Regions from separate parts of the Kitasatospora sp. NPDC096147 genome, predicted to be linked through region 1. Evidence: riboswitches for the same ligand, from Rfam matches in the RefSeq annotation. Region 1 holds a riboswitch; each other region holds the start of a gene.
The links. Region 1 has a riboswitch for cobalamin ahead of ACIRBX_RS24160 (CoA-acylating methylmalonate-semialdehyde dehydrogenase). Riboswitches for the same ligand answer to the same signal wherever they lie in the genome.
Positions count from the first base shown of each region.

Region 1 (3,231 bases):
GCCGGGTGGGCTGGGCGTTCCAGCCCATCTTCCGCTCGTTCGGCCCGAACGACAGCCCGGCGTCCCCGAGTTCGACCACGAAGGCGGAGATGCCGGACGGGCCGGGGCCGCCGGTCCGGGCCAGCACCAGGTAGACCTGGGCGCTGCCCGCGCCGGAGATGAACTGCTTGACGCCGTCCAGCACCCAGTGGTCGCCGTCGCGCACCGCCCGGGTGGCGAGCGCGGCGGCGTCGGAGCCGGCGCCCGGCTCGGTCAGGCAGTAGCTGCCGAGCTGCTCGGCGGAGCAGAGGCCGGGCAGCCAGCGGGCCCGCTGCGGCTCGGTGCCGTGGCGGTCGATCATCCAGGCGACCATGTTGTGGATGGACAGGTAGGCGGCGATCGACGGGCAGCCGGTGGCCAGCGCCTCGAAGGCCACCACGCCGTCCAGCCTGGTGAGTTCGGAGCCGCCGACGTCCTCGCGGACGTAGACGCCGCCGAGCCCGAGCCCGGCCGCCTTGCGCAGCACGTCCACCGGGAAGTGCTTGGTGCGGTCCCACTCCTCGGCGTACGGGGCGAGGCAGTCGTCGGCGAAGCCGCGGACCGCGCGCGCGATGTCCAGCTGATCGGGGGTCAGGTCGTGCACGGCGGCGCTCATCCCATCGTCGGGATGGTGAAGCTGGCGCCGTCCTTGAGGCCGGAGGGCCAGCGCGAAGTCACCGTCCTGGTGCGGGTGTAGAAGCGGATCGAGTCCGGGCCGAACTGGTTGAGGTCGCCGAAGGCGGAGCGCTTCCAGCCGCCGAAGGTGTGGTAGCCGACGGGGACCGGGATCGGCACGTTGACGCCGACCATGCCGGTGTTCACCCGGCGGGTGAAGTCGCGGGCGGTGTCGCCGTCCCGGGTGAAGATGGCCACCCCGTTGCCGTACTCGTGCTCGCTGGGCAGCCGCAGGGCCTCCTCGTAGTCGGCCGCGCGCACCACCGAGAGCACCGGGCCGAAGATCTCCTCCCGGTGGATCCGCATCTCGGGGGTGACCCGGTCGAACAGCGAGGCGCCGAGGAAGAACCCGCCCTCGTGCCCCTCCAGGGTGAAGTCCCGTCCGTCCACCACGAGTTCGGCCCCCTCCCGGACGCCGAGGTCGATGTACTCGCGGACCCGGGCCAGCGCGTCCGGGCCGACCAGCGGACCGAAGTCGGCGGCCGGGTCGTCGGAGCGGCCGACCCGGAGGGTGGCGATCCGCTCGACCAGCCGGGCGACCAGCGCGTCGGCGGTCTCCTCGCCGACCGGCACGGCGACCGAGATGGCCATGCAGCGCTGGCCGGCCGAGCCGTACCCCGCGCCGATCAGGGCGTCCACCGCCTGGTCGAGGTCGGCGTCCGGCATCACCACCATGTGGTTCTTGGCGCCGCCGAAGCACTGGGCCCGCTTGCCGTGCGCACTGGCCGTCGTGTAGACGTGCTCGGCCACGGCGGTGGAGCCGACGAAGCCGACGGCCTCGATCCGGGGGTCGGTGAGCAGGACGTCCACGGCCTCCTTGTCGCCGTTCACCACGTTCAGCACGCCCGGCGGCAGCCCGGCCTCCAGGAACAGCTCGGCCAGCCGCAGCGGCACCGAGGGGTCGCGCTCGGAGGGCTTGAGGACGAAGGCGTTGCCGCAGGCCAGCGCCGGGGCGGCCTTCCAGAGCGGGATCATCGCGGGGAAGTTGAACGGGGTGATGCCGGCCACCACGCCGAGCGGCTGGCGCATCGAGTAGACGTCGATGCCGGTGCCCGCGTTGTCGGTGAACTCGCCCTTCAGCAGGTGCGGCACCCCGGCGGCGAACTCGACCACCTCCAGGCCGCGTTGGATGTCGCCCAGGGCGTCCGGCACGGTCTTGCCGTGCTCCGAGGAGAGCAGCCGGGCCAGCTCCTCCTTCTCCCGGTCGACGAGCTCCAGGAAGCGCAGCAGCACCCGGGCGCGGCGCTGCGGGTTCCAGGCCGCCCACTCGGGCTGGGCCTGGGCCGCGTCGGCGATCGCGGCCTCGGCCTCGGCGCGGCTCGCCAGCGGCACCCGGGCCTGGACCAGCCCGGTGTTGGGGTCGAGCACGTCGCCGGAGCGACCGGAGGTGCCGGGCACGCGCTTGCCGGCGACGAAGTGGGTCAGTTCACGGACCATCGGATTCCTGCTCTCGTCTGGGATGGCGGAGAGGAGGAGTGGAGGTCACGGCGGAGCGCCCGGGCGCACGGTGGTGCGCGCGGGAGCGTACGGCCGTGACGAGCCGTCAGGAGCGCGGGTGCGTCCCGGTGGTCGGCACGGGACGGCCGGGTGGGGTGTGCGTGGAGCAGCCCGGAGTCATGCGTGTCGTCTCCATCCTCGTGGAAAACACGAACCATCCGTGGCCGGTATCCTGACTCCCGGATCACCGCCCGTCCTCGGGCCTTCCCGGCTGGCTGCCAGTGGCCGTACGTCGTACGAGGACGGACTCCCCGGTCACAGTGGCGGGACCGCGCCGGAATCGCACCGGCTTCCCTGACACCACGGACCTGCCGACGACCATATAGTCGGACGTCCTAGTAAGTCCAGGGGGCCCGCCCCGGAGGGTGACGGCGTGTCAGCTCGGCTCACGCTCGGGCGGCCGCGCGAACGGCCAGGCGGGTGGGCGGGCCCGGGGGTGCCCGGCCGGGGCCGTTCGAATAATTCACCGGAGCGGCTCGGGGATTGCTGGTAGCTTCCGTGACGTGCCGAAGCTGAATCAGATCATCGCCGTCGAAAAGGGCGTCAAGTCCAAGTCCTTCCAGGAGTTGACGCAGGCCCACCACGACCTGCAGAAGCCGGCCCTGCTGGCCGGCATCGCCCGGACCTACCAGCCGAAGGACGAGGAGGGCGAGCAGCTGCCGCCCGAGTCGACCCGGGTGCAGGTGAAGGCCGAGGACGTGCTGCGCAGCACCGCCGCGACGCTGACCCGGCTGTTCGACGTGACCGCCACCAAGGACTGGGCGAACCGGACGGCCGCCGCCGACGTGGTGGTGGACGGCACCGTCCTGCTGGCCGCCGTCCCCGTGCCGTACCTGCTCTTCCTGGAGAAGCAGCTCACCGACCTCCACACCTTCGTCCGCAAGCTGCCGGTGCTGGACGCCGCCGAGTCGTGGAACCTCGACCCGTCGACGGACTCCTGGAAGACCGACGCGGTGCGCACCATCCGCACCAAGAAGGTGCCGCGCAACCACGTCAAGGCCGAGGCCACCGAGAAGCACCCGGCCCAGGTCGAGGTGTACT
Region 1 is NZ_JBIWFX010000008.1:62,705-65,935, forward strand. It holds gene ACIRBX_RS24155 (acyl-CoA dehydrogenase family protein) at 1-634, opposite strand, end outside; gene ACIRBX_RS24160 (CoA-acylating methylmalonate-semialdehyde dehydrogenase) at 631-2,130, opposite strand; cobalamin riboswitch at 2,335-2,528, opposite strand; gene ACIRBX_RS24165 (hypothetical protein) at 2,694-3,231, shown strand, end outside.

Region 2 (3,231 bases), on a different contig from region 1:
CGCCGAGGCCGACCGGGCGCCAGCGGGAGTTGGAGGTGCCCGCCTCGGTGGTCGGGTAGAAGTTGATGTCGATGACCCGGTCGAGGAAGGTCACGGCGGTGCGCACGGTGGCGTCCAGCCGCTCCCAGTCCATCGCACCCAGCAGGTCGGCGGCGGTGGCGCCGGGGGCCACGTGGGCGCCCAGGTTGACCGAGCCGAGGTTGCAGACGGCGGTCTCGGAGTCGTCGGTGACCTCGATGATCTCGGTGCAGAGGTTCGAGGAGTGCACCACCCGGCCGGGCAGCGCGGTCTGGTTGGCGGCCCGGTTGGAGGCGTCCTTGAAGGTCATCCAGCCGTTGCCGGTCTGCGCCAGGGTGCGCATCATCCGGGCGTACAGGGTCTGCGCCGGGATGGTGCGGACGGCCTTGCCGGCCTGCTCGGCCTTGACGTACGCCTCGTCGAACTCGGCGCCCCAGAGGTCGACCAGCTCGGGGACGTCGGCCGGGGAGAACAGCGACCAGTCGGCGTTGGCGTTCACCCGGCGCATGAACTCGTCCGGGATCCAGTGGGCGAGGTTCAGGTTGTGGGTCCGGCGGGCCTCCTCGCCGGTGTTGTCGCGGAGCTCCAGGAACTCCTCGACGTCCGCGTGCCAGGTCTCCAGGTAGACGCAGGCCGCGCCCTTGCGGCGGCCGCCCTGGTTCACCGCGGCGACCGAGGAGTCCAGGGTGCGCAGGAACGGGACGATGCCGTTGGACTTGCCGTTGGTGCCCCGGATCAGGCTGCCGCGCGAGCGGATCCGCGAGTAGGACAGGCCGATGCCGCCGGCGTGCTTGGAGAGCCGGGCGATCTGGGCGTACCGGTTGTAGATCGAGTCCAGGTTGTCCAGCGGCGAGTCCAGCAGGTAGCAGGAGGACATCTGCGGGTGCTTGGTGCCGGAGTTGAAGAGGGTCGGCGAGGAGGTCAGGTACTCCAGCCGGCTCATCAGGCGGTAGAGCTCGGCCACCTCGGCCACCGACTGCTCGGTGTCGCCGACCGCCAGGCCCGCCGCGACCCGGAGCAGGAAGTGCTGCGGGGTCTCGATCACCTGACGGGTGATCGGGTGGCGCAGCAGGTAGCGGGACTGCACGGTGCGCAGGCCGAAGTACTCGAAGCGGTCGTCGCCGGCCGGGTCGATCAGGCCGTTGAAGACGGTCGCGTGCTTGGCCACGAAGGCGGCGGTGACGTCGCCGATCAGGCCCTCGGCGTGGCCGACGGCGATCGAGGCGGCGAAGGTGACGGCGCCCTGCGAGACGGCCTCGTCCCGGATCTCCAGCGCCAGCAGCCGGGCGGCGAGCTTCGAGTACTGCGGGTCCTCGGCGATCATCGAGGCGGCAGCCTCCACGGCCAGGCCGCGCAGCTCGGCGAAGTCCGAGCCGGCGTGCCGGCCGCGCAGCGCAGCGGCCGCGACGTGGCCCGGGTCCACCTGGGGGAGGTCGGCGCTGCGGTCCGTGAGGAGCCGGAGCAGTGCGGCCCCCGGGTCGGTCCGGTCTTCGGCGGTTCCCTGGGCGGGCAGGGCAACTGAGGCAGCGATGGTCAAGGCGCTTCTCTCCTGGCGGCGGCGGTCGGCATGGCTGCCGGGCCCGATCGGGCGCAGGGGAGCACGCGCGGAACGCCTGACGGCGCGCGCGGATCACCCCCGGCCCACCCGCGAGGCCCGGACGTCAAAGCTGTGCTGCAAGGCGTCTGCGGGGAAGCCGTGTGGCACGCCGTCGGCAGGTCATCGGACTCGCGGGGGGCCGTTGTGGGGCGCCCGCTCACCGCTGCGGGGCAGTCCCGGACTTCCACCGGGTTCCCCTGCATCGACAGCGAGAGCGAGCATACATGTTGTGGCGCCTGAGATGAGCGCCCCCATATCTAGTGGCGCGTCGCCGTGATCGTCCTATTCCGGTCCGTCATCGCAGGACCCTTGCGGGGCTTGGAGGAGGCCGTCGGGCGGCCTCCGGACACGTCCGTGGGGGCGCCCGGCCGGGCGCCCCCACGGAGCCGTCGGAGCGGGCTCGGAAGGTCTCGGAGCTGCTCCTCAGAAGGTCATCGTGTAGACCAGCAGCCGGACGCCGGGGCGGACGTCCCAGTCCCGCTCGGTGGTGCGCCGGAAGCCGAGGCGCTCGTACAGCCGGTGCGCCGAGGTCATCGACGGCCGGGTGGAGAAGGCCATGCCGGCCAGGCCCAGCTCGCGGCTGCGGGCGATCGCCGCCCGGACCAGCTGCTCGCCGACGCCGCGGCCCCGGGCGGCGCCGGAGACCGCCAGCATCCGGATCTCGCCCTCGTGCGGCGCGGCGATGTCGGCGAACGGGGTGCCGCCGACGGCGAAGGTCACGCAGCCGAGCAGCTGCCCGTCGGCCGGGTCGGCCGCGACGAGGAGCTCGGCCTGCTCGAAGCGCGGGCGGGCGTCGAGGAGTTGGGAGGCGTAGGGGCCGTCGGCCGGGCTGTGACCGTCTCCGACGAACGCCTCGTGGGTGACGGCGCCGACGGCGGGGAGGTCGGCCTCGACGGCGGGGCGGATGACGATGTCCATCCGGACAGTCTGCCCGAACGGGTGTCCGAACCGGCTCCGGGGGTGCCGTGCAGCCGATCGGCGGTCGACGGGTCGGCGGGGTAGCCCCCGGGGCGGTGCCAGTTGTCGCGCCCGTGGCGGGAGTTGCGGGTCACATCGCGGCCGACCAGGGCACCGAGCAGGCCGAAGGCGGAGAGGATCGCGAGCAGGGCGAGGGCGGAGGGGAGGTCCATGCCGTCGAGTCTTCCGCCGGGCCCCGGCTGCCACGAGTGGCAGGAACAACCCATTGCGTCGATATCCTGCCATCGGGCATCCTGGCGCCATGCTGCGCAACGTGGTCACCGTGGTCCTGGAGGACGTCCACCCGTTCGAACTGGGCGTCGCCACCGAGGTGTTCGGCCTCGACCGGCGGGACGACGGGCTGCCGCTCTACGAGTTCGCGGTCGCCTCCGACCGGCCCGGGCTGCTGCGCACCCACGCCGGGTACCGGATCGAGGTGGAGCACGGCGCCGAGCGGCTGGCCGGGGCGGACCTGGTGATCGCCGCCGCCACCCACGTCCGGGACGAGTACCCGCAGGTGCTGATCGAGGCGCTGCGGGCCGCGGCCGACCGGGGCGCCCGGGTGCTGTCGATCTGTAGCGGGGCCTTCCTGCTGGGCGCCGCCGGGCTGTTGGACGGACGCCGCTCCACCACGCACTGGAAGCACACCGAGCGGCTGG
Region 2 is NZ_JBIWFX010000006.1:198,209-201,439, forward strand. It holds gene ACIRBX_RS21165 (ribonucleoside-diphosphate reductase subunit alpha) at 1-1,555, opposite strand, end outside; cobalamin riboswitch at 1,712-1,854, opposite strand; gene ACIRBX_RS21170 (GNAT family N-acetyltransferase) at 2,039-2,533, opposite strand; gene ACIRBX_RS21175 (helix-turn-helix domain-containing protein) at 2,835-3,231, shown strand, end outside.
Region 2: linked by a shared signal. The riboswitch ahead of ACIRBX_RS21165 (ribonucleoside-diphosphate reductase subunit alpha) and the one ahead of ACIRBX_RS24160 (CoA-acylating methylmalonate-semialdehyde dehydrogenase) in region 1 are both predicted to bind cobalamin.

Region 3 (3,231 bases), on a different contig from region 1:
CAGCAGGACGGCCAGCGGTAGGGCCAGCGGTAGGGCCAGGGCCCGCTGCACGGGGGAGGCCGGTGCGGCGGCGGCCGGGGCCACCGCCGCACCGGGCTGACGGGGCGTCACTTCTGCTCGCCGTCCTTGCCCTCGGCCGGGGCCTCGGCGGGCTTCGCGGTGCCCGACGAGCCGTCCGACGAACCGTCCGACGAGCCGTCCGACGTGGCGCCCGGGGCGGCGGGCTCGGTGGTGCGCGTCGTGGTGGGCGCCGTGGCGGGCTTGGCGGCGCCGCCCGGGGTGTGGTTGCCGCGCTTGCGCTGGAGGCTGATCAGCAGGCCGCCGCCGATGCCGATCAGCAGGCCGACGCCGATCAGCCAGAACGGGGAGAAGCCGCCGTTGTTCTCGGCCTCGGTGATGCTGGAGCCGGGGGCCTTGGTGCCCTTGGGGTAGTCCGAGGCGGCGGCGCCGGCGGCCGGCGGCACCGACTTGGGGGCCGGGCCGGAGTCGATCAGCAGCTGGAGGATGTTGCTGCCGCCGAAGTTGAGCGGGTCCAGCTTGGCCGCCTGGGCGGTCAGCACCAGGGTGGCGGCGGCGGAGGCGTCGGTGCCGGACGGACCCTTGGTGGCCCAGGCGTAGCCGTTGCCGGCCAGCCAGTCGGTCGGACCGGCCGCCTCCTTCGGGTGGCCGGCCTGGATCAGGCTGAGGGCGGCCCAGGCGGTGGCGGCGAAGTCGGGGGTGGGGGCGGCGCCGGGGGTGGTGAGCATCAGGTGCTGGCCGTCGATGGCCAGTTGCCCGACCAGGTGGGCCGAGACCGCCTCGGCGGAGGCCGCGCGCGGCACCGGGCCGGAGGTGGCGGTGGAGCAGTCCAGCGGCTTGGGCGCGGCGTCCACCCGGTTGGTGTTGGTGACGGGCAGCTTGCCGCCGGCCGCGGCCAGGGCGGCCTGGGCGGTGGCCAGTCCGTTGGGGGCGAGCGTGCCGTCCGGGGCGGGCTGGTAGGCGAAGGCGCCGCGCTGGCCGACCGGGGCGGCGCAGCCGAGCTGGAAGAGTGCCAGGCCGTCGTAGGCGCTCTTGCCGTCCTTGGCCACCGCCGCAGGGTCGGTGCCGACGGTGAGCAGCGCGCTGACGGCCAGTCCGGTGGAGTTGGCGTCGCCCGGGTTGCCCGGGTTGTACGCCCAGCTGCCGTCCGGGTTCTGAACCCGCTTCAGCCACTCGACGCCCCGGCTGACCGCGTTCTGGTGGCCCTCCAGCTTGCTCAGCGCCTGGATCGCCATCGCGGTGGCGTTGCTGTCCTCGGTCTTGGTGTCGCAGCCGGCCGGGTCGGTGCCGGCGGCCCGGTACGAGGGCCAGCCGCCGTCCGCGCACTGCTGGCCGGTGAGCCAGTTCACCGCGTCGTCGGCGGGCACCACGCCGGAGTTGGCGAGGGCGATCAGGGCCAGCGACTGCCGCCACACCCCGTCGTAGCTCGGGTCGCCCTTGCCGTAGACGGCGGCCGGTGCCGCGACGGGGGAGGGGGAGGCCGACGGGGTGTCCGCGAGGGCGGGGGCGGCGGTGCCGGCCAGCAGGGCGGCGGCCAGGGTGGCGGTGGCCAGCGCGGCTGTGCCTGCGCGGGTGGTGGTGAGCATGGCGGTGCTTGGACCTTTCGGTGAGCGGTTGCGGCGGTGTGGGGGCACCGCCCGTGGACCTCGACGTGGCCGCTCGCTCCCGGACGGGCATTCCGACTTTCACGGCTGCGGGTCAGTGCCGGAGTCCCACCGGCTTCCCCCGTCGAGGAGCGGATGAAGTTGTACCGGCGGCTACAGACTCTAACCGCCCGAAAGGTCCGGTCCGTGCCGACACGGTCCGTTCCCGTCCGGGTGACGCGGTCTGGACGCCGCCCTGCGGGACGCACTAGAAACGGACTGGAACAGGTATCAGTTTCGGGCGTGAGTGGAGGAGTCGGGGATGACCGGGGTGGTCGAGCACGGCGAGCTGTTCATCGGGGGAGCCTGGACCGGGCCGGCCGGCCCGGGGGTGATCGAGGTCCGCTCCCCGCACACCGAGCAGGTGATCGGCCGGGTGCCGCACGCCGCCGAGGCGGACGTCGACCGCGCGGTGGCCGCCGCCCGGCGGGCCTTCGACGAGGGGCCGTGGCCGCGCACCTCCCCGGCCGAGCGGATCGCGGTGGTCCGCCGGATCCGGGACGGCCTGGCCGCCCGGGCCCGCGAGCTGGCCGAGCTGATCACCGCTCAGAACGGCTCGCCGATCTCCTGGAGCCTGCCGGCCCAGGGGCAGGGGCCGGTGGCGATCTGGGACGCCTATCTCAAGGTGGCCGAGGCGCACGTCTTCGAGGAGCTCCGGGACGGTGCCTTCGGCCGGGCCCTGGTGCGCACCGAGCCGGCCGGGGTGGTGGCGGCCGTGGTGCCGTGGAACGTCCCGCAGTTCTGCATCGCCTCCAAGCTGGCGCCGGCCCTGCTGGCGGGCTGCACGGTGGTGCTGAAGACCTCGCCGGAGACGCCGCTCGACGCCTACGTGCTGGCCGAGGTGGTCCGGGAGGCCGGGCTGCCCGAGGGCGTGCTCTCCGTCCTCCCGGCCGACCGGGAGACCAGCGCCTACCTGGTCGGCCACCCCGGTGTGGACAAGGTCTCGTTCACCGGCTCGGCCGCCGCCGGGCGGCTGGTGATGGCCAGTGCGGCCCGCACCCTGAAGAAGGTGACCCTCGAACTCGGCGGCAAGTCCGCCGCGATCGTGCTCCCCGACGCCGACCCGGAGCGCACCGTCCGCTCGCTGGTCGCCGCCGCCTACCTCAACAACGGCCAGGCCTGCGTCGCCCAGACCCGGATCCTGCTCCCCGCCGCGCACCACGCCGAGCTGGCCGAGCGCTTCACCGCCGCCGTGGCCGCCCTGAGGACCGGCGACCCGATGGACCCGGAGACGGCGGTCGGCCCGCTGGTGACGGCCCGTCAGCGGCAGCGCAGCCTGGACTACATCGAGCTGGCCCGGGCCGAGGGCGCCAAGCTGCTCACCGGCGGCGGGGTGCCGGCCGGCCTGGAGCGCGGCTGGTACGTCGAGCCGACGCTCTTCGACGAGGTCCGCAACGACAGCCGGATCGCCCGTGAGGAGGTCTTCGGGCCGGTGGTCTGCCTGCTGCCCTACCAGGACGAGGAGGAGGCCGTCCGGCTGGCGGACGACTCCGAGTTCGGCCTCTCCGGCTCGGTCTGGACCGCAGACGTCGAGCACGGCCTGGACATCGCCCGCCGGATCCGCACCGGC
Region 3 is NZ_JBIWFX010000003.1:373,567-376,797, reverse strand. It holds gene ACIRBX_RS12330 (SCO2322 family protein) at 1-111, opposite strand, end outside; gene ACIRBX_RS12325 (prenyltransferase/squalene oxidase repeat-containing protein) at 108-1,604, opposite strand; cobalamin riboswitch at 1,669-1,788, opposite strand; gene ACIRBX_RS12320 (aldehyde dehydrogenase) at 1,924-3,231, shown strand, end outside.
Region 3: linked by a shared signal. The riboswitch ahead of ACIRBX_RS12325 (prenyltransferase/squalene oxidase repeat-containing protein) and the one ahead of ACIRBX_RS24160 (CoA-acylating methylmalonate-semialdehyde dehydrogenase) in region 1 are both predicted to bind cobalamin.

Region 4 (3,231 bases), on a different contig from region 1:
CACCGTGAAGTCGAACTCGGACACCGTCTCCTGCGGCAGCGCCCCGACCCGGCGGGCCCCCTCACGGGCCGTCAGGCCGTGCAGGTCCTCGCCGTCCAGCAGCACCCGGCCGGCGCTCGGGCGCAGCGCCCGGTAGACGGTCCGCAGCAGCGTGGACTTGCCGCTCCCGTTCGGCCCGACCAGCCCGATCACCTGGCCGGAGTCGGCCGCCAGGCTCGCCTCGTGCACCAGCCGTGCCCCGGCGATCTCCACCGACACCGCGTCGATCTCGACCTTCACGCCCGTCCTCCCACCGGAACGGCGGCGCCCCGCACGCCCGTCCCCGCCTTCGTCCCCACTGCCGTCTCCGCCCTCGTGTCCGTCCCCGCGTCCCTCCCCGGCCGTGTGCCGCGCCGCCGTTGAGTCCCCATCAGCGGCCACCGAAGCTGTACGAGCGGCGCCGCATCAGCAGCAGGAAGCACGGCACCCCGAGCACCGCCGTGATCACCCCGACCGGCAGTTCCGCCGGGGCGAGCAGCAGCCGGGAGACGATGTCCACCCACACCAGCAGCACCGCGCCGAGCAGCGGAGCCACCGTCAGCACCCGTCGGTGCCCGGCCCCGACCAGCATCCGGGCCAGGTGCGGCACCATCAGCCCGACGAAGCCGATCGCCCCGCTCACCGCCACCACCGTCCCGGTGACGGCGGCGGTCACCAGGAACAGCGCCCGTCGCAGCCGGGACGCGTCCACGCCGAGCGCCGCCGCCGTCTCGTCGCCCATCGCCAGCGCGTCCAGGCTCCCGGCGGCGGCCAGCAGGTAGACCAGCCCGGCCAGCACCGTCGCGGCGGCGATCGGCACCGAGGCCCAGGTCGCCCCGCCCAGGCTGCCAAGCAGCCACATCATCGCCGTCCGGGCCGCCTCGCCGCGCTCCGCCGAGAAGACCATCAGCGAGGTGACGGCGGAGAAGCCGTAGGCCAGTGCGGTGCCGGTGAGCACCAGCCGCAGCGGTGTCAGGCCCTGAGCGGTGCGGGCCACCGCGTACACCAGCACCATCGCGGCCAGCGCCGAGCTGAAGGCCGAGAGCGAGAGCGCCCAGACGCCGAGCGAGGCGAAGGCGCCGAGCAGCAGCACGGCGTTCGCCCCGACCGCGGCGCCGGAGGAGATGCCCAGCACGAAGGGGTCGGCCAGCGCGTTGCGGACCATGGCCTGAACGGCCACGCCCACGGCGGAGAGCCCGGCGCCGACCACGGCGGCCAGCACCACCCTGGGCAGCCGAATCTCCCAGACGATGGCGTAGCCGGCCGCCTGGTCGGCGTGGATGCGCCCGCCGGTCAGCCCGGCCTGGAGGAAGTGGGTGACCTGGCCGAGGCTCAGCCCGGAGGACCCGAGGGCGACACCGCAGAGCAGCGAGACCAGCAGGACCACGGCGAGACCGACGGCCAGGGCACCGGTGCGCAGCGGTGGCCGGGTGGGCGACGCGGGGCCCGGCGGGCTGGTGGCGCCGCCGGGACGTCCGGTGGCGGTGGTCGCGGTGGTCGCGCTGCTCAACGGGCCGGGCCTTCGGTCGGGCGCCGGGCGTACGGGGGCGCGACCGGTGGAGCCGGCTGCGGCGGTGGCGGACGACGGGCGTCCGCACGCCGGGCGGGCGCGCCGTTCGACTTCCCCTCGCAGTCCGCGGCGAGTTCTCGGGAGGACAGCGCCGCCGGGGGCGATCGGACTCACGGCCCGTCAGGGGCCGTTCCACCGTTGCGGGTCAGCGCCGGGTTCTCACCGGACTTCTCCCTCGGGACGCCTTGGCAGCATAACAAGGCTCCCCTTACCGGTAAGGGTCCCAGCCCTGTGGCGCCCAGCACACCCGCCCCGATGCGGTCCCGCTCCCCAGGGGCCGTCTCCCGTCCTCGTTACGGGGGACAGCCCCACCCCGGGCGGGGTGCTGGCCGGGTACCGGCCCCGGGCCGCCCGCCCGTAGCGTCCTCACCATGACCACCGACCCGCAGAACTCCCGCTCCACGTACGGCCGTTCCCGCAGCCGACGGGCCCTCGCCCTGGCCGCCGCTGCCCTCCTGGCGGTCGGCGTCGCGGCGCCCGCCAGCGCAGCCGCCACCACCCGCACCACCACGGCCGCCGACTCGGCTGCCACCCCCACCACCGGTCGGGGTGCCCTGCTCTCCGTGACCCCGCTGGAGCGGCTGAGCACCGCTCAGCTGACCGCCTTCGCCGGGAACTTCGGCGTGGACACCGGCACCGTCCGTCACGGCATCACCGCCTACCGGCTGACCTACCGCACCGTCACCCCGCAGGGCGCCCCGACCACCGCCACCGGTCTGTTCGTGCTGCCGCAGGGCGGTCCGCGCCGCCTCGCGGTGGTCTCCGACACCCACGGCACGATGGTGCACCGGGACTACGCGCCGTCCACCGCCGAGGACTTCGGCAAGCTCTCCCCCTACCTGCAGTCCTCGGCCGGGCGCGCGGTCGCCGCCCCCGACTACCTCGGCCTCGGGCTCGGCCCCGGCCTGCACCCCTACATGGACACCCGCTCCGCCGTCTCCGCCTCGCTCGACCTGCTGCGCGCCGCGGACGAGGCCGGCCGTCGGCTGGGGCGCCCGCTGACCGGGGACGTGTACGCCACCGGCTTCTCCCAGGGCGGCCAGGTGGCCATGGCCCTCGGCCGGGAGCTGGCCAGGATCTCCGACCGGCACCTGCGGCTGCGCGGGCTGGCCCCGGTGGCCGGGCCGCACGACGTCCGGGGCGCGGAGCTGCCGGGCATCCTGGACGGGCGGGTGGACGAGCGCTCGGCCGTCTTCTACCTCTCCTACTACCTGACCGCCGCCAACCGCCTGCACCCGCTCTACCGCGATCCGAGCGAGGTGTTCCGGGCTCCGTACGCCGCCGTGGTGGAGGGGCTCTTCGACACCCGGCACACCGAGGAGGAGGTGGTCGCGGCCCTGCCGGGCACCGTCCGCGAGCTGCTCACCGACTCCTTCCACGACCAGCTCGGCGCGCCCGGCCCGGGGCTCTCGGCAGCGCTGGACGCCACCGACGGCGGCTGCGACTGGCGCCCCGCCGCGCCCGTCCGGCTGTACGCCGCGAACGGCGACCGCGACGTGCCGATCGCCAACTCCCGCTCCTGCGCGGCCGATCTGGCCAAGCACGGGGTGCGGGCCGCCGTGCTCGACCAGGGCCCGGTCGGCCACTTCGACACGCTGCGGCTGGCCACGCCGCAGATCATCCGCTGGTTCGACGCCCTCGAC
Region 4 is NZ_JBIWFX010000001.1:522,851-526,081, forward strand. It holds gene ACIRBX_RS01980 (ABC transporter ATP-binding protein) at 1-279, opposite strand, end outside; gene ACIRBX_RS01985 (FecCD family ABC transporter permease) at 410-1,438, opposite strand; cobalamin riboswitch at 1,669-1,813, opposite strand; gene ACIRBX_RS01990 (alpha/beta hydrolase) at 1,960-3,231, shown strand, end outside.
Region 4: linked by a shared signal. The riboswitch ahead of ACIRBX_RS01985 (FecCD family ABC transporter permease) and the one ahead of ACIRBX_RS24160 (CoA-acylating methylmalonate-semialdehyde dehydrogenase) in region 1 are both predicted to bind cobalamin.